Regions from separate parts of the Streptomyces sp. V3I7 genome, predicted to be linked through region 2. Evidence: predicted binding sites of a transcription regulator. Region 2 holds the regulator's gene; the other holds the start of a gene.

Region 1 (10,013 bases), 1.0 Mb from region 2:
GGTGCGGCCGGCCGATCAGACCGCGCAGGTCCTCGTCCCGCACGGTGAACGGCAGCTCGCGCTCGCCCAGTTCGTGCTGGGCCGCGACCTTGCGCAGCAGCCGCGCGATCGAGCGCTCCAGGGTGCGCACGCCCGCCTCGCGCGTGTACTCGCCGGCCAGCTTGCGCAGCGCGCTCTCGTCGAGCGTGACCTCGCCGGTGTCCAGGCCCGCCCGCTCCAGCTGGCGCGGCAGCAGGTGGTCACGGGCGATGACGACCTTCTCGTCCTCGGTGTAGCCGTCCAGGCGGACCAGCTCCATGCGGTCGAGCAGGGCCTCCGGGATGGCCTCCAGGACGTTGGCCGTCGCCAGGAAGACGACGTCGGACAGGTCCAGTTCCACCTCCAGGTAGTGGTCCCGGAAGGTGTGGTTCTGCGCGGGGTCGAGGACCTCCAGCAGGGCCGCCGCCGGGTCGCCGCGGAAGTCGGAGCCGACCTTGTCGATCTCGTCCAGCAGGACCACCGGGTTCATGGACCCGGCCTCCTTGACGGCACGCACGATGCGGCCGGGCAGGGCGCCGACGTAGGTACGCCGGTGGCCGCGGATCTCGGCCTCGTCGCGCACACCGCCGAGGGCGACGCGGACGAACTTGCGGCCCATGGCGTGGGCCACCGATTCGCCCAGCGAGGTCTTGCCGACGCCGGGCGGCCCGACCAGGGCGAGCACGGCACCGCCGCGCCGCCCGCCGACCACACCGAGACCCCGGTCGCTGCGCCGCTTGCGCACCGCCAGGTACTCGGTGATCCGCTCCTTGACGTCGTCCAGTCCGGCGTGCTCGGCGTCGAGCACGGCCTGGGCGCCCTGGATGTCGTAGGCGTCCTCGGTCCGTTCGTTCCAGGGCAGTTCGAGGACCGTGTCGAGCCAGGTGCGGATCCAGGAGCCCTCGGGCGACTGGTCGCTGGCGCGCTCCAGCTTGTCGACCTCCTTGAGGGCGGCCTCGCGGACCTTCTCCGGCAGGTCGGCGGCCTCGACGCGGGCGCGGTAGTCGTCGGACTCCTCGGCAGGATCCTTGCCGTCCTCGCCGTTCAGCTCCCGCAGTTCCTTGCGGACGGCCTCCAGCTGGCGCCGCAGCAGGAACTCGCGCTGCTGCTTGTCGACGCCCTCCTGGACGTCCTTGGCGATGGACTCGGCCACGTCCTGCTCGGCGAGGTGGTCGCGCAGCCGCTGCGTGGCGAGCTTGAGCCGGGCCACCGGGTCGGCGGTCTCCAGCAGCTCGACCTTCTGCTGCAGGGTCAGGAAGGGTGAGTAACCGGAGTTGTCGGCGAGCGCGGAGACGTCGTCGATGCCCTGGACGCGGTCGACGACCTGCCAGGCGCCGCGCTTGCGCAGCCAGCTGGTGGCGAGCGCCTTGTACTCCTTGACGAGTTCGGTGACATGACCGGGCAGGGGGTCGGGCAGTTGCTCGTCGACGCGGGTGCCCTCGACCCACAGCGCGGCGCCCGGGCCCGTGGTACCTGCGCCGATGCGCACCCGGTCGCGGCCGCGGATCAGCGCGCCCGGGTCGCCGTCGGCCAGCCGGCCCACCTGCTCCACCGTGCCGAGCACACCGGTGCTCGCGTACGTCCCGTCGATGCGCGGCACGAGCAGGACCCGGGGCTTGCCGGGCGCGGAGCGGGCGGCGGCCTGGGCGGCCTCCACCGCGGCCCGTACGTCCGGGTCGTTCAGGTCGAGCGGGACCACCATGCCGGGCAGCACGACCTCGCCGTCGAGCGGCAGCACGGGCAGGGTGAGCGGCGTGGACGCCGTGGACTCAGCAGCCATGATCTCCCCTAGAGCAATCAACTTGAGTTACATGGACTCAATGCACGTGAGTCGTCCATTGTTCCCCAGGGGCTGTTCGCTCTGAGCGATCGACTCCGAAGACCTCGGACCGGCCTCCGGACCGGCCTCGGTCGGGTGAACCTGTCCGGCGCGCGCTCTCCTCCACGTCTACGCGCCGCGGTCCTCCGTAATTCCCCTGCCCGCCAAGCCCCGTTCGGGGATGATGGGGCCATGACCGCCGCGCACGACACCCCCCATGTCCTGGACCGCCGCGAGGGCCCGTACGGCGAAGTGGTCCTGCGCAGGCACGGCGACCTTCTCCAGATCATCGCCAACGGCTGCTTCCTGATGGACACCTCCGACGGCCGCTCGGAGCGGCTGCTCGTCGACGCGGCGTACGACGCGCTGGACGGGCGGGCGGAACCGGACGTGCTGATCGGCGGCCTGGGCGTGGGGTTCTCACTCGCACACGCGGCGGCGGATCCCCGCTGGGGCCGGATCACGGTCGTCGAGCGCGAGCCGGCCGTGATCGGCTGGCACCGCGAGGGCCCGCTGTCCGCCGTGACCGCGGCCGCGCTGGCCGACCCGCGGACGAAGATCGTCGAGAGCGACCTCCTGACGTACGTCAATGAGAGATGTGCCACATTCGACGCACTGTGCTTGGACATCGACAACGGTCCGGGCTGGACTGTCACCGAGGACAACGGCGGCCTCTACTCCCCGGCCGGACTGGCAGGCTGCGCAAGGGCGTTGAGGCCCGGCGGAGTGCTTGCCGTATGGTCGGCGCAGCCCTCCTCCGGGTTTGAGGAAACCTTGCGGAATGCCGGGTTCCGGCAGGTGCGTACCAAAGAGGTCCCCGTTGCCCGGGGAGTTCCGGACGCCGTGCACCTCGCCGTACGACCTGGATAGCGACGGCCCGGCCTGTCCCCGTAATGTGCTGCCCTGACGCAGATCATTCAAGCGTCAAACGCAGACATGGGATCACCCCACGGATTCCGGAAAGCACACTTCAGGGGCGGGCGATGGAGCAGACACACACCTCGCACAACGGCACGGCGGCGGCCACCCAGGGCGCGCAGCGCCGAGTCCTGGTGGTCGAGGACGACGCGACGATCGTCGACGCCATCGCGGCCCGGCTGCGCGCCGAGGGATTCCTCGTGCAAACCGCGGGCGACGGACCGGCCGCCGTCGACACCGCCGAGGCCTGGCAGCCTGACCTGCTGATCCTCGACATCATGCTGCCGGGCTTCGACGGCCTGGAGGTCTGCCGCCGCGTGCAGGCCCAGCGCCCGGTGCCGGTGATGATGCTCACCGCCCGCGACGACGAGACGGACATGCTCGTGGGTCTCGGCGTCGGCGCCGACGACTACATGACCAAGCCGTTCTCGATGCGCGAACTGGCCGCGCGCGTCCACGTGCTGCTGCGCCGGGTGGAGCGCGCCGCGCTCGCCGCCGCCACGCCGCGCTCGGGCATCCTGCGCCTCGGCGAGCTGGAGATCGACCACGCGCAGCGCCGGGTGCGCGTGCGCAGCGAGGACGTCCACCTCACCCCGACCGAGTTCGACCTGCTGGTCTGCCTGGCCAACACCCCGCGCGCGGTGCTCTCCCGTGAGCAGCTGCTCGCCGAGGTGTGGGACTGGGCGGACGCCTCCGGCACCCGGACCGTCGACAGCCACATCAAGGCCCTGCGCCGGAAGATCGGCGCCGAGCGGATCCGCACGGTGCACGGCGTCGGGTACGCGCTGGAGACCCCGACGCCATGAGCGGCGGGCGGCCGGCCCCACGGAGGAGCCCCAGGGAGCCCTGGGGCGGCGTACGCCCGTTCTCGATCAAGACCAAGCTCGGCGGACTGGTGGTCATCTCGGTGCTGATCACCACAGGTCTGTCGATGATCGCGGTGACCACCAAGACGGAGATCCGTTTCATCACCGTCTTCTCGATGATCGCCACGCTGCTGATCACACAGTTCGTGGCGCACTCGCTCACCGCGCCGCTGGACGACATGAACGCGGTTGCCCGGTCCATCTCGCAGGGCGACTACACCCGCCGGGTGCGGGAGAACCGCCGGGACGAGCTGGGCGACCTGGCCCAGACGATCAACGCGATGGCCGACGAGCTGGAGGCGCAGGACCTCCAGCGCAAGGAGCTCGTCGCCAACGTCTCGCACGAGCTGCGCACCCCCATCGCGGGCCTGCGCGCGGTCCTGGAGAACGTCGTCGACGGCATCGCCGAGGCGGATCCCGAGACGATGCGCACGGCCCTGAAGCAGACCGAGCGGCTCGGCCGGCTGGTGGAGACGCTGCTGGACCTGTCACGGCTGGACAACGGCGTCGTCCCGCTGCGCAAGCGGCGCTTCGAGGTGTGGCCGTACCTCTCGGGCGTGCTCAAGGAGGCCAACATGGTCGCCTCCGCGCGCGCGGGCATCGCCTCCGGCTCCGGGAGCCACCAGCGCACCGACGTCCATCTGCACCTCGACGTGTCCCCGCCGGAGCTGACCGCGCACGCGGACCCCGAGCGCATCCACCAGGTCGTCGCCAACCTGATCGACAACGCGGTCAAGCACAGCCCGCCGCACGGCCGCGTCACGGTGCGGGCGCGGCGCGGGCAGCAGCCGGAGTCGCTGGAGCTGGAGGTCCTGGACGAGGGTCCGGGCATCCCGAAGTCGGAGTGGCGCCACGTCTTCGAGCGGTTCAACCGGGGCGCCGTCAGCCGTCCGCACGGGCCCGGCAGCGACGGCGGCACCGGACTCGGCCTCGCCATCGCCCGCTGGGCCGTGGATCTGCACGGTGGCCGGATCGGCGTGGCCGAATCCGAGCGCGGCTGCCGGATCTTCATCAGCCTTCCGGGAGATCTGTCCGCATCGGGTTGACGTACAGTTCGACCCCGGAGTGACAAGATCCACGAACGTCCCCGCAGCTGGACACGTGTGAGCAGGTACGAGCCCCCTTCGAGCGGCGACCTCGCACGTCAGCAGGGTCCCTGAGCGCTGATCGCCGTACCCCCGCCGTAGGCTAACCCCGCTTGTTTCCCGCCAAATTCACCCTCGAAACACACTTTCCGATGTGACTTGCGCGACGAAGGACCAGCCCGACCTGACCTTCTCGCCCGGGGAGGCGTAGCCTTTATTCCCGCTGTCCATCACCTTGTGAAGCGGAAGAGGGCGGTTGCCGCCGTGTCGCCACAGTCCCCGAGTAACGCATCGAGCATCTCGACCGACGATCAAGCGGGGAAGAACCCCGCTGCTGCGTTCGGTCCCAATGAGTGGCTCGTCGACGAGATCTATCAGCAGTACCTCCAGGACCCGAATTCGGTAGACCGTGCCTGGTGGGACTTCTTCGCCGACTACAAGCCGGGGGCCGCCGCCTCGCAGGCTCCGGCGGGTACTGCGGCCGCGGGGGCCGCAGCGACCACCACCACGCCCGCTCCGGCCGCCCCGGCGGCTCCGGCGCCGGCTCCCGCCGCCGCACAGCCCGCTGCCCCGGCCGCGCCCCCGGCGCCCGCCGCCGCGAAGCCCGCGGCCGCCGCCCCGGCGAAGGCCGCCCAGCCCGCCGCCGCGCCGAAGGCGAAGCCCGCGGGCGAGGCGCCAGAGGGTCCCGAGCTGATCACGCTGCGCGGTCCCGCCGCCGCGGTCGCCAAGAACATGAACGCCTCGCTGGAGCTGCCGACCGCCACCTCGGTCCGCGCGGTCCCGGTGAAGCTGCTGTTCGACAACCGCATCGTCATCAACAACCACCTGAAGCGCGCCCGGGGCGGGAAGATCTCCTTCACGCACCTGATCGGCTTCGCGATGGTGCAGGCCATCAAGGCCATGCCGGCGATGAACTGGTCGTTCGGCGAGAAGGACGGGAAGCCCACCCTCGTCAAGCCGCCGCACGTCAACCTCGGTCTCGCCATCGACCTGGTCAAGCCCAACGGCGACCGCCAGCTGGTCGTCGCGGCGATCAAGAAGGCCGAGACGCTGAACTTCTTCGAGTTCTGGCAGGCCTACGAGGACATCGTCCGCCGCGCCCGCGACGGCAAGCTGACGATGGACGACTTCACCGGTGTCACGGTCTCCCTGACCAACCCCGGCGGCCTCGGCACCGTCCACTCGGTCCCGCGTCTGATGCCCGGCCAGTCGGTCATCATGGGCGTCGGCTCCATGGACTACCCCGCGGAGTTCCAGGGCACCAGCCAGGACACCCTGAACAAGCTCGGTGTCTCCAAGGTCATGACGCTCACGTCGACCTACGACCACCGGGTCATCCAGGGCGCCGCCTCCGGCGAGTTCCTGCGCCAGGTCGCGAACCTCCTCCTCGGCGAGAACGGCTTCTACGACGAGATCTTCGAGGCGCTCCGCATCCCCTACGAGCCGGTCCGCTGGCTCAAGGACATCGACGCCAGCCACGACGACGACGTCACGAAGGCCGCCCGCGTCTTCGAGCTGATCCACTCCTACCGGGTCCGCGGCCACGTCATGGCCGACACCGACCCGCTGGAGTACCAGCAGCGCAAGCACCCCGACCTGGACATCACCGAGCACGGCCTCACCCTGTGGGACCTGGAGCGCGAGTTCGCCGTCGGCGGCTTCGCCGGCAAGTCGATGATGAAGCTGCGCGACATCCTCGGCGTGCTGCGCGACTCGTACTGCCGCACCACCGGCATCGAGTTCATGCACATCCAGGACCCCAAGCAGCGCAAGTGGATCCAGGACCGCGTCGAGCGCCCGCACACCAAGCCGGAGCGCGAGGAGCAGCTGCGCATCCTGCGCCGCCTGAACTCGGCCGAGGCCTTCGAGACCTTCCTGCAGACGAAGTACGTCGGCCAGAAGCGCTTCTCGCTGGAGGGCGGCGAGTCCGTCATCCCGCTGCTGGACGCGGTCATCGACAGCGCCGCCGAGTCCCGTCTGGACGAGGTCGTCATCGGAATGGCCCACCGCGGCCGCCTGAACGTCCTGGCCAACATCGTCGGCAAGTCGTACGCGCAGATCTTCCGCGAGTTCGAGGGCAACCTCGACCCGAAGTCGATGCACGGCTCCGGCGACGTGAAGTACCACCTGGGCGCCGAGGGCACCTTCACGGGCCTGGACGGCGAGCAGATCGCGGTCTCCCTGGTCGCCAACCCCTCGCACTTGGAGGCGGTGGACCCGGTCCTGGAGGGCGTCGCCCGCGCCAAGCAGGACATCATCAACAAGGGCGGCACGGACTTCACCGTCCTGCCGGTGGCGATCCACGGCGACGCGGCCTTCGCTGGCCAGGGCGTGGTGGCCGAGACCCTGAACATGTCGCAGCTGCGCGGCTACCGCACCGGCGGCACGGTCCACATCGTCATCAACAACCAGGTCGGCTTCACCGCGGCCCCCGAGTCCTCGCGTTCCTCCATGTACGCGACGGACGTGGCCCGCATGATCGAGGCCCCGATCTTCCACGTGAACGGCGACGACCCCGAGGCCGTCGTGCGGGTTGCCCGTCTGGCCTTCGAGTTCCGCCAGGCGTTCAACAAGGACGTGGTGATCGACCTCATCTGCTACCGCCGCCGCGGTCACAACGAGTCGGACAACCCGGCCTTCACCCAGCCGCTGATGTACGACCTGATCGACAAGAAGCGCTCGGTGCGCAAGCTCTACACCGAGTCCCTGATCGGTCGCGGCGACATCACCCTGGAAGAGGCCGAGCAGGCGCTGCAGGACTACCAGGGCCAGCTGGAGAAGGTCTTCACCGAGGTCCGCGAGGCCACGGCCCAGTCGCCGCAGGGCGAGTCCCAGGCGCCGCAGGACGGCTTCCCGGTCGCGGTCCCGACCGCGATCTCCTCGGAGACCGTCAAGCGGATCGCCGAGTCGCAGGTCAACATCCCCGACAACATCACCGTCCACCCGCGTCTGCTGCCGCAGCTGCAGCGCCGGGCGGCGATGGTCGAGGACGGCACGATCGACTGGGGCATGGGCGAGACCCTGGCCATCGGTTCGCTGCTCCTCGAGGGCACCCCGGTCCGCCTGGCGGGCCAGGACTCCCAGCGCGGCACCTTCGGCCAGCGCCACGCGGTCCTCATCGACCGCGCCACGGGCGAGGACTTCACGCCGCTGCTCTACCTCTCCGAGGACCAGGCCCGGCTGAACGTCTACAACTCGCTGCTCTCCGAGTACGCGGCGATGGGCTTCGAGTACGGCTACTCGCTCGCCCGCCCGGACGCGCTGGTGATGTGGGAGGCGCAGTTCGGCGACTTCGTCAACGGCGCGCAGACGGTCGTGGACGAGTTCATCTCGTCCGCGGAGCAGAAGTGGGGTCAGACGAGCGGCGTAACGCTCCTCCTCCCCCACGGCTACGAGGGCCAGGGCCCCGACCACTCGTCGGCCCGCCCGGAGCGCTTCCTGCAGCTCTGCGCCCAGAACAACATGACGGTCGCCATGCCGACCCTGCCGTCGAACTACTTCCACCTCCTGCGGTGGCAGGTGCACAACCCGCACCACAAGCCGCTGGTCGTCTTCACCCCGAAGTCGATGCTGCGCCTGAAGGCCGCGGCCTCGAAGGCGGAGGAGTTCACGTCGGGCGAGTTCCGCCCGGTCATCGGCGACGCGTCGGTGGACCCGGCCGCGGTGCGCAAGGTCGTCTTCTGCGCGGGCAAGGTCTACTACGACCTGGAGGCCGAGCGTAAGAAGCGCGGCGCCACGGACACGGCGATCATCCGCCTCGAGCGCCTGTACCCGCTGCCGGGTGCCGAGCTCCAGGCCGAGGTCAACAAGTACCCGGGTGCCGAGAAGTACCTGTGGGTGCAGGAGGAGCCGGCGAACCAGGGTGCCTGGCCGTTCATGGCTCTCAACCTGATCGACTGCCTCGACCTGGCGGTCGGCGCGGACGTCCCGCACGGCGAGCGCCTGCGCCGCATCTCGCGCCCGCACGGCTCGTCCCCGGCGGTGGGCTCCGCGAAGCGCCACCAGGCCGAGCAGGAGCAGCTGGTCCGCGAGGTCTTCGAGGCGTGAGCCTCTGAAGTGGCCTGACGCGGCCTGACGCGGAGGGGCCCGGCACCGGATTTCCGGTGCCGGGCCCTTCGGCTTGTCCGCGGTCCCGCTAGGGTCTGTCGTTTGGATCAGGCCGGCTGTGAGGTGCGGTACTTCTCGACCGACCCGAGCGGGGTCTGGTGCGTGCAGCTGCAAGGCGGAGGAGGGCGTCAACGCGATGGGGGTCCCCCCGCGCGAGCGGAGCCGAGCGTGGGGGAGTTGGCAACCGACGACAACGCGGCAGATGTGCGTGCCAGGCCCCGCGACGCCGGGATGATCCAAACGACAGGCCCTAGTCGTCGTCCTCGTCGTCGAGCCGGGCCAGCCAGGTCGCCAGGCGCTCCACCGGAACCTCGAAGTCCGGGTTGAGGTCGACGAAGGTCCGCAGCTGCTCGGCAAGCCACTCGAAAGTGACCTCCTCCTCGCCGCGCCGCTTCTCCAGCTCCTCGATGCCGCGGTCGGTGAAGTACATGGGCTGTCTCTCCTGCGCTACGTCTGCACTCCGGTGGGCTCGGGTGCACTCGGGTTATGCCGACAGCCTAAGCAACTGGTGGTGGAACAAGTGCCTTGACTTTCCAAAGCCGCGATATATCGTGTTCTCAGGAAGACGCGATATGGCGTGTCGTGTCGGTCGAGGAGGTCCAGCACCATGTCCGAGTGGTCCGTCGCCGAGCCGAGGAAACTCACCTTCGACGCTCCCGTGAGCGACCTGCATGTGCGCATCGTGAACGGAACGGTCAACGTCGTGGGCACCGAGGAGGGTTCCGCCCGCCTGGAGGTCACCTCGATCGAGGGACCGCCCCTGGTGGTGACCCAGGAGGGCGGCACGCTGACCGTGGCGTACGAGGACCTGCCCTGGAAGGGCTTCCTCAAGTGGCTCGACCGCAAGGGCTGGCGGCGCAGCGCCGTGGTCTCCCTCGCGGTCCCGGCGGACACGCGCGTGGAGGTGGGCGTGGTCGGCGCCGGCGCCGTGGTCTCGGGGATCCGGGGGACGTCGGTGGTCAAGGGCGTCACCGGTGACACGACACTCGTCGGGCTGTCCGGCCCGGTGCGCGCGGACACGGTGTCGGGGAACCTGGAGGCCCAGGCCGTCACCGGCGATCTGCGCTTCAACTCCGTCTCGGGCGACCTGACCGTCCTCGAAGGCGCGGGCTCCGCCGTGCGGGCCGACTCGGTCAGCGGCTCGGTGATCATCGACCTCGATCCGGACGGGCCGACCGACGTCCGGCTGACCAGCGTCTC
Region 2 (10,013 bases):
TGAACCCGGACGAGGTCGTCGCCATCGGCGCCTCGCTCCAGGCCGGTGTCCTCAAGGGTGAGGTCAAGGACGTCCTGCTCCTCGACGTCACCCCGCTGTCCCTCGGTATCGAGACCAAGGGCGGCATCATGACCAAGCTCATCGAGCGGAACACGACGATCCCGACCAAGCGGTCCGAGATCTTCACCACCGCCGAGGACAACCAGCCCTCCGTGCAGATCCAGGTCTACCAGGGCGAGCGCGAGATCGCGGCGTACAACAAGAAGCTCGGGATGTTCGAGCTGACCGGTCTGCCGCCGGCCCCGCGTGGCGTCCCGCAGATCGAGGTCTCCTTCGACATCGACGCCAACGGCATCATGCACGTGACCGCGAAGGACCTCGGCACGGGCAAGGAGCAGAAGATGACCGTCACCGGCGGCTCCTCGCTACCGAAGGACGAGGTCGACCGGATGCGCCAGGAGGCCGAGCAGTACGCGGAGGAGGACCACCGCCGCCGCGAGGTCGCCGAGACCCGCAACCAGGGCGAGCAGCTCGTCTACCAGACGGAGAAGTTCCTCAAGGACAACGAGGACAAGGTCCCGGCCGAGATCAAGACCGAGGTCGAGGCGGCCGTCGAGGAGCTGAAGACCGCGCTCAAGGGCGAGGACAGCGCCGAGATCCGCACCGCCACGGAGAAGGTCGCCGCCGTCTCCCAGAAGGTGGGCCAGGCCATGTACGCCGACGCCCAGGCCGCGGGCGGTCCCGAGGGTGCCGCCGCCGGTGGTGCCAAGGCCGCCGACGACGACGTCGTGGACGCCGAGATCGTGGACGACGAGCGCAAGGACGGTGCCGCGTGACGGAGGAGACCCCGGGCTTCGACGAGAAGCCCGACGTCCCCTCCGGCGCCACCCCTGAGGACGCCGAGCCGCAGGCCGCCTCCCCCTCTTCGGAGGAGGCGGCGGCCCCGGCCGGGGACGCCAGCCAGATCGCCGGCCTGGTCGCCCAGCTGGACCAGGTGCGCACGGCGCTCAACGAGCGCACCGCGGACGTCCAGCGCCTCCAGGCCGAGTACCAGAACTACCGCCGCCGCGTCGATCGCGACCGGGCCGCGGTCAAGGAGGTCGCCATCGCGAACCTCCTGACCGAGCTCCTGCCCGTGCTCGACGACATCGGCCGCGCGCGGGAGCACGGCGAGCTCGTCGGCGGATTCAAGTCCGTCGCCGAGTCCACCGAGACCGTCGCGGCGAAGCTGGGGCTGCAGCAGTTCGGCAAGGAGGGCGAACCGTTCGACCCGACGATCCACGAGGCCCTGATGCACTCGTACGCGCCGGACGTCACCGAGACGACGTGCGTGGCGATTCTTCAGCCCGGGTATCGCATCGGCGAGCGCACCATCCGCCCCGCGCGGGTGGCCGTCGCCGAGCCCCAGCCCGGGGTCCAGGCGGCCAAGGCCGAGGGGACCGAGGAGAGCGGCGGATCCGACGACAAGGAGAGCGGTGGCCCGGACGAGGGCTGACGTAGACGCTCGGACAAGCACCGGTAGGAAGGAGGGACGTCGGGGATGAGCACCAAGGACTTCATCGAGAAGGACTTCTACAAGGTCCTCGGCGTCCCCAAGGACGCCACCGAGGCCGAGATCAAGAAGGCGTACCGGAAGCTCGCCCGCGAGTTCCACCCGGACGCCAACAAGGGCAACGCCCGGGCCGAGGAGCGCTTCAAGGAGATCTCCGAGGCGAACGACGTGCTCGGTGACCCCAAGAAGCGCAAGGAGTACGACGAGGCCCGCGCCCTCTTCGGCAACGGCGGCTTCCGCCCGGGGCCGGGCGGGGCGGCCGGCGGCAACTTCAACTTCGACCTGGGCGACCTCTTCGGCGGCGCCCAGGGCGGAGCCGGAGGCGGCGGCTTCGGCGGCGGGTTCGGCGACGTCCTCGGGGGCCTGTTCAACCGGGGCGCCGGCGCGGGTCCGCGGACGCAGCCCCGGCGCGGCCAGGACATCGAGTCCGAGGTCACGCTGAGCTTCACCGAAGCCATCGAGGGCGCCACGGTCCCGCTGCGGATGTCCTCGCAGGCGCCGTGCAAGGCCTGTTCGGGCACCGGCGACAAGAACGGCACGCCGCGCGTGTGCCCGACCTGCGTCGGCACCGGGCAGGTGGCCCGGGGCTCGGGCGGCGGCTTCTCCCTGACCGACCCGTGCCCCGACTGCAAGGGCCGCGGTCTCATGGCCGAGCACCCCTGTCCGGAGTGCAAGGGCAGCGGCCGCGCCAAGTCGTCCCGCACCATGCAGGTCCGCATCCCCGCGGGGGTGACGGACGGGCAGCGGATCCGGCTGCGCGGCAAGGGCGCGCCCGGCGAACGGGGCGGCCCGGCGGGCGACCTGTACGTCGTCGTGCACGTCGGCAGCCACCCGGTCTTCGGCCGCAAGGGCGACAACCTCACCGTCACCGTCCCGGTGACGTTCGCCGAGGCAGCCCTCGGCGGCGAGGTGCGCGTCCCGACGCTCGGCGGCCCCTCCGTCACCCTGAAGCTGCCGCCCGGCACGCCCAACGGCCGCACCATGCGGGCGCGGGGCAAGGGCGCGGTCCGCAAGGACGGCACCCGCGGCGACCTGCTGGTCACCGTCGAGGTGAGTGTCCCGGGGGACCTGACGGGGAAGGCTCGTGACGCACTCGAGGCGTATCGCGAGGCGACCGCGGGCGAGGACCCGCGGGCGGAGCTGTTCGAGGCCGCGAAGGGAGCATGAGCGTGATGGACGGCCGTCGACGCAATCCGTACGAACTGACCGAGGAGACCCCGGTCTACGTCATCTCGGTGGCGGCCCAGCTCTCCGGCCTCCACCCGCAGACGCTGCGCCAGTACGACCGGCTCGGCCTGGTCTCCCCCGACCGCACCGCCGGACGGGGTCGGCGCTACTCGGCCCGTGACATCGAACTGCTCCGCCAGGTGCAGGCGTTGTCGCAGGACGAGGGCATCAACCTGGCCGGCATCAAGCGCATCATCGAACTGGAGAACCAGGTCGTCGCGCTCCAGTCCCGCATAACGGAACTGGAGGCGGCCCTGGACGGCGCGGCGGCCGCCATGCAGCAGCGCGAGGCCGCCGTCCACGCCTCCTACCGGCGCGACCTGGTCCCGTACCAGGAGGTCCAGCAGACCAGCGCGCTGGTGGTGTGGCGGCCGAAGCGGCAGCAGTCCGCGGACTGATGGACTGATCCGCCCACGCACGACGAAAAGGGGCCGGGAGGTTCAACCTCCCGGCCCCTTTTCGTGTTTCTCAGTGCCCCACCGTCTCCCACAGCGTGATCGCGAGTGCCGTGCAGGACGTCACCGCCGCCAGGGACGGCAGCGGCCAGCGGGTGCGTTCCAGGGCGTCGAGGCGTTCCTCGTGGACGCCGAGAGTCTTGTCGGTCTGGTCGGCGCGTTGCAGGAGAAGGGCGAGGTCGCCGCGCGTGGTGGCGAAGCCGACGTCGACGGAGCGGCGCAGGCGTTCCAATTCCACGGCCACTTCACCCGCCTCCGTCGCGGTCACGACGCGCTGCCGCGCACGACAGGGACGCGCAGCCTGTCCCAGCTGGCGCGGCCCGGTATGCCATCAGCGGCCGCACCGACGTATCCGAGCCTGCGCTGCCAGGCCGCGTACGAGAGAACGTCCGCCTCGCCCCACACGGGGCCCGGCCCGACCGTGTAACGGCCGCAGCCCTCGGCCACCAGGCGCTCGCCGACGGCCGTGACGAGCGCGCTGCGCCGGCCCGGCACGAAGAAGGCGGCACCCGGGAAAGGGGCGTACGCCTGCGGCGCGGGTACGGGCTTGACGCCCAGCCGGGCCTCGATCCGGGTGCGCATCCCGGGCATCGAGAACGACGGGTCGATCTTGCGGCGGGTCCACTCCTTGTGGCCGATCACGCTCGCCGCCGACCAGCCGTGCGCCCGGCAGATGGCCGCCGACACCCGCTCCGCGGCGGCGAGTTGGGCCGCCGGGTACGGATCGCGGCCGTTGCCGAGGTTCTCGATCTCGAAGCCGTAGAAGCGGGCGTTGCCGTCGACGGCGTCCGGCCCCGGGGGCGGCGGGGTGCGCTCGGCGACGACCGCGTCGAGTACGGCCGTGGAGCCGGACCCGGCGTGGTTGGTGCGGCCGTATCCGACCAGGTGCACCGTGCCGTCCTTGGCGATCAGGCCGGTGCACAGCGGGCCGGGCAGCGCCGCGGTGCCGTCACGGCACAGGGTGAGGCTGCTGGTGCCGGCGGTGTGGTGCAGCATCACGCCGTGAACGGGGCCCCAGGGGCCCATGTGATTGCGGTTGTGAGTCTTCCAGGTGCCGTGCTCGACGAAGTGGACGCCTTCACCGCGCAGGGCGCGGGTGAAGGCGTCGGCGGTCAGCGGTGTGGCCATGGGCTGGTTCCTTGCCGGTAAGTCGCGGTGCGGGTCTACGGGATGGGGTCGACGCGTATGAACCGGTTGTCGAAGAACGAGGTGTTGGTGGACGCGCCGGACCGGTAGGCGGGCGTCGCCGTGTGGGTCGTGCCGATGGCGAGGCCGGTGACCAGGAACTGGGCGGAGACGGAGGTCCGGACGGTGCTGGTCGCGGCCGCCGCGCGGCTGTCGTCGGCTGTCAGGACCACCGTGTTCGCAGAGTTGCGGACGTTGGCCGAGATGAAGGAGCCGGTGGCGGTGGAAGCGCGGATGTAGCCTCCCACGGTGATGATGACCTGACCGGACGCCGGCACGGTGAACGACGCGTTCATCGGGTCGCCCGTGGCGTTTGCCAGCGTCTCGACGTAGGTGGTCGACGTGGTGTCGCCGTCGTCGAGGTTGACCCGGAAGACCGGGGACGGCGCCAGGGGCACCCAGGCGGTACCGGTGTGGTACATCATCCGGCCGGGCGTGCCGACCCAGGCGATCATCCCGGCGACCGGCGCGGTCACCTTGGCGTCGCGCGCGGTGGCGTCCGCGAACCGCAGCACCGCACGCCCGTCCACGGCGTCGGCGAGCGCCTTGAGATGGGCCGGAAGGTCGGCGGGGTCGGTGGGCTGCGGGTAGGGAAGACCGCTGATCGTTGTGAACTGCGTGGTCATGCTGGCTTCTCCTGACGCGGGGCGGGACGAGGGGTCATACGGCGGGGTCGACCGTGACGGTCAGCAGCTCCTCGCCGGGAATCGGCGCGGTGACGTACGGGGCGGGGTCGAGAGCGATCGCCTCGGCCAGCTCACGCAGCTGGTCCTCGGTCGGCTGCACGGGTTCCGGTGCGGGCTCGGACATAACGAACCTCCTTCGCGGACAAGGGAGTTGACGACACGCGGCTACACGTCGGCCCAGGTCGGGTTGGCCGCGAGCAGGTCGGCGAGCGTCGGGTACGCGGCGGCGACGGCGGCGTACGTCCGCGAGGTGTCCGGCGCGGGCGGCAGCGCCGGGACGTCCGGCGTGAGCCCCGCGTCGGCGGGCACGCCATTGGCCGACACACCGCGCAGGGCCAGCGTCTGCTGGACCCCGCCCTCCGCGGTCGCGGAGGTGGTGATGCCCACGACCCAGGCGAGGGTGTCGAGGACGGCCCCCGTCGTGTCCTGCACGCGCACCACGTCGCCGAGCTCGATGCGCGGGTCGTACAGCACCTGCACGTCCCCGAGCACCGGCACCGGGTACTCCCCGGCCTTGCGCATCGCCGCGGCCAACTGGCGTGCCGCGCCCAGGTCCTGGACCCAGTCGGAGGACTCGCCGTAGAACTCCTGGCGGCCGTAGAAGCGCTCGCTCGCGCTCCCGGAGACGTACGACACCCCCTCGCGCTCCACGGGATCGCGGTCGGGCTTGAGCGGGACGATGGTGATGGACGGCCCGCCGGCCTTGGTAACCGTGTAGAGCTTCTGCGCGGTGCGGTTGGTCAGGCGCAGCACGATGCTGCCGTCCTCGCGGCGCAACAGCGCCTCGACCGCACCCTTGACCGCCGGCGCGCCCGCCGCGTTCTGTGCCGAGACCCGGAAGTTCGAGCCGGACGTGAGGATCACATCGTCGTCCGTGTCCGGCGGGCCGATGTCGAGTTCGTCCTCGCCGAAGGTGTACGAGACGGTCAGCGAGCTGTTGGCCGGGATCTCCCGGACCTGGGTGTCTACCACGGCGTCCCCGCCGACGAGCCGCACCGCGCTCCAGTCCTTGGCGGGCTGGACGCAGAAGTTGCGGCAGGCGTCGATCTCCTCGGTGACGGTGAGCGCGGCGATGTCGCGCACCGACGTCAGCGTGAGATCGGGGGTGGTGGGCACGGTGGCGAACCGGGTGAAGTTGCGCCAGCGGAACCGTCCGCTCTCGTCGAGCTCCGCGGTCGACATGCTCGCCTTCGCGATCTGTCCGATCGCCTCCCACTGCGACCCCGAGACCTTGGGGATCATCCGCAGCGGCAGGATCGCCTCGTCCAGCTCGGCGGTCTTGGTCCAGGTGCCGGCCTGGCTGAACTCGGCGGTCGTCGGGACCGTGGTCATTCCGCTGGTGACCTGGACCCCTTCGGTTGCAATCGTGGTGGTCAGCCGTACCTTGCGCAGCTCGGCGACCGGCTGCGGTCCGCTGGTCGCGGTGAAGACGCCGGCTCCGCCCACCCAGGTGACGCCGTCGGGAGCGGTGAGCATCGGAGTGAAGCCGGGCAGCGCCTGACCGTTCGTCGAGGCGAACACGTCGACGAACACGCCGACGTGCCACACCCCTCGCTTGGTCTTCATGGCCGTCGCGTTCTGCGACCAGACCAGCCCGCTTCCCGGCACGGCAGGATCACTGCTGAGCGACCAGACCGTCACGGTTCCCTGGGAGAAGTTGAGGTCCAGGGAGAGAGTGCCGGTGTAGTTGCCCGTACGGTTCAGCTCCAGGTCGAGCCGGACGGTGTCGCCGATGCCGACCGCCGTGTTCACCCAGGCCTCGACGAACAGCCGGCTGCCGGGCACGGTGACCCGGCTGCGCGGGAACCAGGAGGCGATCACACCGCTGCTGCCGACCGGCAGCCCCGTCGGCAGCAGCGCCATCTCGTGCGGGGCGCCCATGCGCGACCAGGTGTAGTTCCGCGGGTCCGGCAGATCCTCCGGTATGCCGTACGGGGTGCCGAAACCGCCGTGCAGCGTGGCGTGGACGAGGCTCAGCGGCTGGCCCGCGACGAACTCCGGAGCCCGGGGCGGCGGACTCGTCAACAGACCCGCCTGGCGCAGTAGTTCGTCCACGCACCAGGTCGCGGTGGCCACAGGCCGCCCCCAGTACAACCCGGTGTACGGGCGCGGGAGTTCGGCCGGTGCCCGCAGCCGTTCGGCACCGTCCAGTGCGGTGAGCTGCACGGCGTCCGTCCCGGAGGCGGCGCTGCGGGTGCGCAGGGTGCCGCGGAAGGCGGGCAGCGGGGCGCCGCTGCCGACGCCCGACTCGTGGACGACCGACTGGCCCGGACGTGCGATGTCGCTGGTGGCGTGGCCGGCCCACGGGGAGTACAGCGCGGGCGCGGTGCTGCCGTCCGTACCGGAGATCTGCAGCTGCAGCTGGGCGGAGGAACTGCCGGAGAACGCCCGCATGGCGGGCGGCAGATCGGTGGCGTAGCTGCGCTCCAGCTGCCAGGACTGCACCTGCGCGGAGACGTCCTCGCCGCCGAGCCGGGTGGTGTGCGTGACGGTACGCTCGCCCGCGGCCAGTGCCGCCTCGGTGGCATCGTCAGCCCGTTGCACTGGTCACCTCCACGAGATCGATACCGACGGTGCGGTGCGGCAGCGGGCGTCCCGGGGTGTCGCTGTAGCCGGTGATCGACATGGTCGGCAGGCCGTCGCCGGGCACGTTGTCGGCCGCGGTGTCGCCGCCGTACGTCAGACAGGCCCCGGCCAGCGCGTACGTACCGGCCGTGCCGGGCTTTGCGGTGGGCGTGAGGTAGACGGTGCCGGCGGGGGTCGTGCCGGCGACGAACGGCCCGGCCGCGGAGACGCTGCTGATGACCGAGCCGTCGGCGCGCTTGAAGTCGAGGCCCACGGCGCAGGTCCCCAGGGCGGCGAAGGCGGTCGGCGCCCGGAAGGAGACGCGCAGGCCGGGCGGGGCCGGGAAGTTGGCGAGGCCTCCGTTGGTCCACTGGTTGCAGCGCCATCCCAGGTTGCTGGTGGCGTCGGCGGCGGTGAAGGCGAATACACCCGGCGTGGTCTCCGCAAGGGTGCCGTTCACCGACACCTTGAACCACTGCGTGATGCCCGCCGATCCGGTCGGGCCCTTACCCGCGGCCTGGGCGGCGGAGAGCACGTTGCCTGCGGCCGGGTCGATGAGCACGAGCGGGCCGGCCCCGTCCACGCGCCGGGCGAGCCGGTCCAGGACACGAGCGTCCTCCGGCGGCAGCAGGTCCCAGCTCAGCTTGATGCGCCGTACGGGGGTGGCGTTGCGGGTGATCGTGACCTGACCGGAGAGAGCCTTGAACTCGGCGACACCGAGGTCGGCGGCGCGCTCGAAGGACTTGGCGGCCTGATCGATCTCGTACAGGCTGCCCGGGGGACCGATCCATAGGTTGCCCATGGCGATCGTCCTTTCGTGGGTCGAGGGCGTCAAGCCCTGGGGATGAACGGCCGTTGGCTGCAGGCCGTTGGCCCTTCGTGCCGGAAAAACCAAAAAACCGACGACGGGACGTCGTCGGCTCATGACATACGAGTCGCCCTACCGCCGGGCGAGCTGGCGCTGTCCGAGGAACACGGCGCGGGCGATGGCCTGAGAGTCGACCTGGACGACCACGGGGCGCTGGGCGAGCTGCTCGACGGCAGCCGCGAGGCGCCGCGTTCCGCCGCCGGAGCCGATCATGTGCTCAAGCCGGGACAGCGGGATGACGGCCTCGGGCTCGCCGCCCTCGCCGATGACGGCGAGCCGGCCGCCGGCGCGGGCCGGGACGATGCCGCCCTGGGCGAGGGTGGGGATGTTCGGGATCTTCGGGATGTTGATCCGGAATTCCTTGCCGCCGATGAGCGGCACCCAGCTCGGGATCGAGACGTGGACCCGGTTCAGCGCGCCGATCATGAAGTTGATGCCGCTGATGTAGGCGCGGGGCAGGGCGGTGAAGGCGTTGATGATGCCCTTGAGGATGGACTTGATCGGCCCGGCGTGCGACCTGATGGCGCCGACGATGGCGTTCCAGGCCCACTTGACGCCCTTGGCCAGCAGGGCGGTGACCTTGTCCATGTTGATGAACTGCGCGATGAGGGGTCCGAGCAGCGTCATCACCAGTCCGAAGGGGCTGGCCGCCATGGCCAGGTTGAGCCCCTTCTGTGCCAGCGAGGCCCCCTTGAGGCCCTTGCCCAGGCCGCCCATGGACTTCCCGCCCCGGTCGGCGTTCTTGCCGGCCTTGCCGACGGACTTCTCTACGGCGTCGGACTGGCGCTTGACGTCACGCAGGGCGTTCTTGGCCTTGTCGGAGGAGCCGCGGAGCTTGTCGAGGGAGGATTTGAACTTGTCGGTGCTGCTCTTGGACTTGGCCACGGCCTGGTCGGCGCTGTTCGCGCGGCTGCGGAGGGTGTTCAGCGCGCTGCCGCTCTTGGCGGTCGCGTCCTTGAGCCGGGACACGGCGGTGGCCGACGTACCGGCGCGCGAGCGCAGCCGGTCCAGGCCCGCGGAGGCGTTCAGCAGGGACTGCTTCAGGTTCATGTGATTCCTTCCCGAGTGGGGGAAAGCGCGTCAGCCCAGGGCCACGGTCAGCGCGTTGACGCGGGTCTCCAGAGCACTGACCCGGTCGCGGGCGGTCGCCAGATCACGCGAGTTGAGGCTCTCGCGCACGTTCTGCCTGGTCGTGCGGTCCGTTCGCGCGAGACCGGCCACCCTGCCCTCAAGGGTCTGGATGCGCCGGTTGGAGTTGGCGATCTTGTTGTGCGCGCTGGTCGTGTGGTCCTGAAGTCGGGCGATTCCCTTTTCCATGCGGGTCAGCCGGTTCCCCGCGGCCGCCGCCTCCTGCCGCCGCCGATCCAGCTCATCCGCCTTGAGCCGGCGCAGCAGTCCCCACTTGTTCCGCTCGATTCCCTTGCTCTCGAAGAATTTGTCGATCGCCGGTTCCAGGCTGAAAAGCGGGGGAAGTT

The links. The regulator HspR, encoded in region 2, represses chaperone genes until heat shock. The targets are predictions, from matches to a motif close to TTGAGNNNNNNNNNCTCAA.
Region 1: the regulator HspR is predicted to act here: its motif matches at 1,821-1,839, upstream of lon (endopeptidase La).

What each region holds. Positions count from the first base shown of each region.
Region 1 is NZ_JAUSZK010000001.1:4,544,178-4,554,190, reverse strand. Features, by position in the region: gene lon (endopeptidase La) at 1-1,798, opposite strand, end outside; gene QFZ74_RS21390 (spermidine synthase) at 2,030-2,707, shown strand; gene QFZ74_RS21385 (response regulator transcription factor) at 2,821-3,561, shown strand; gene QFZ74_RS21380 (cell wall metabolism sensor histidine kinase WalK) at 3,558-4,667, shown strand; gene QFZ74_RS21375 (multifunctional oxoglutarate decarboxylase/oxoglutarate dehydrogenase thiamine pyrophosphate-binding subunit/dihydrolipoyllysine-residue succinyltransferase subunit) at 4,971-8,753, shown strand; gene QFZ74_RS21370 (DUF6104 family protein) at 9,064-9,243, opposite strand; gene QFZ74_RS21365 (DUF4097 family beta strand repeat-containing protein) at 9,421-10,013, shown strand, end outside.
Region 2 is NZ_JAUSZK010000001.1:3,527,841-3,537,853, forward strand. Features, by position in the region: gene dnaK (molecular chaperone DnaK) at 1-836, shown strand, start outside; gene grpE (nucleotide exchange factor GrpE) at 833-1,495, shown strand; gene dnaJ (molecular chaperone DnaJ) at 1,541-2,719, shown strand; gene QFZ74_RS16405 (heat shock protein transcriptional repressor HspR) at 2,725-3,177, shown strand; gene QFZ74_RS16410 (hypothetical protein) at 3,248-3,478, opposite strand; gene QFZ74_RS16415 (peptidoglycan-binding protein) at 3,499-4,362, opposite strand; gene QFZ74_RS16420 (hypothetical protein) at 4,398-5,045, opposite strand; gene QFZ74_RS16425 (hypothetical protein) at 5,080-5,229, opposite strand; gene QFZ74_RS16430 (hypothetical protein) at 5,271-7,649, opposite strand; gene QFZ74_RS16435 (hypothetical protein) at 7,636-8,472, opposite strand; gene QFZ74_RS16440 (hypothetical protein) at 8,611-9,588, opposite strand; gene QFZ74_RS16445 (hypothetical protein) at 9,619-10,013, opposite strand, start outside.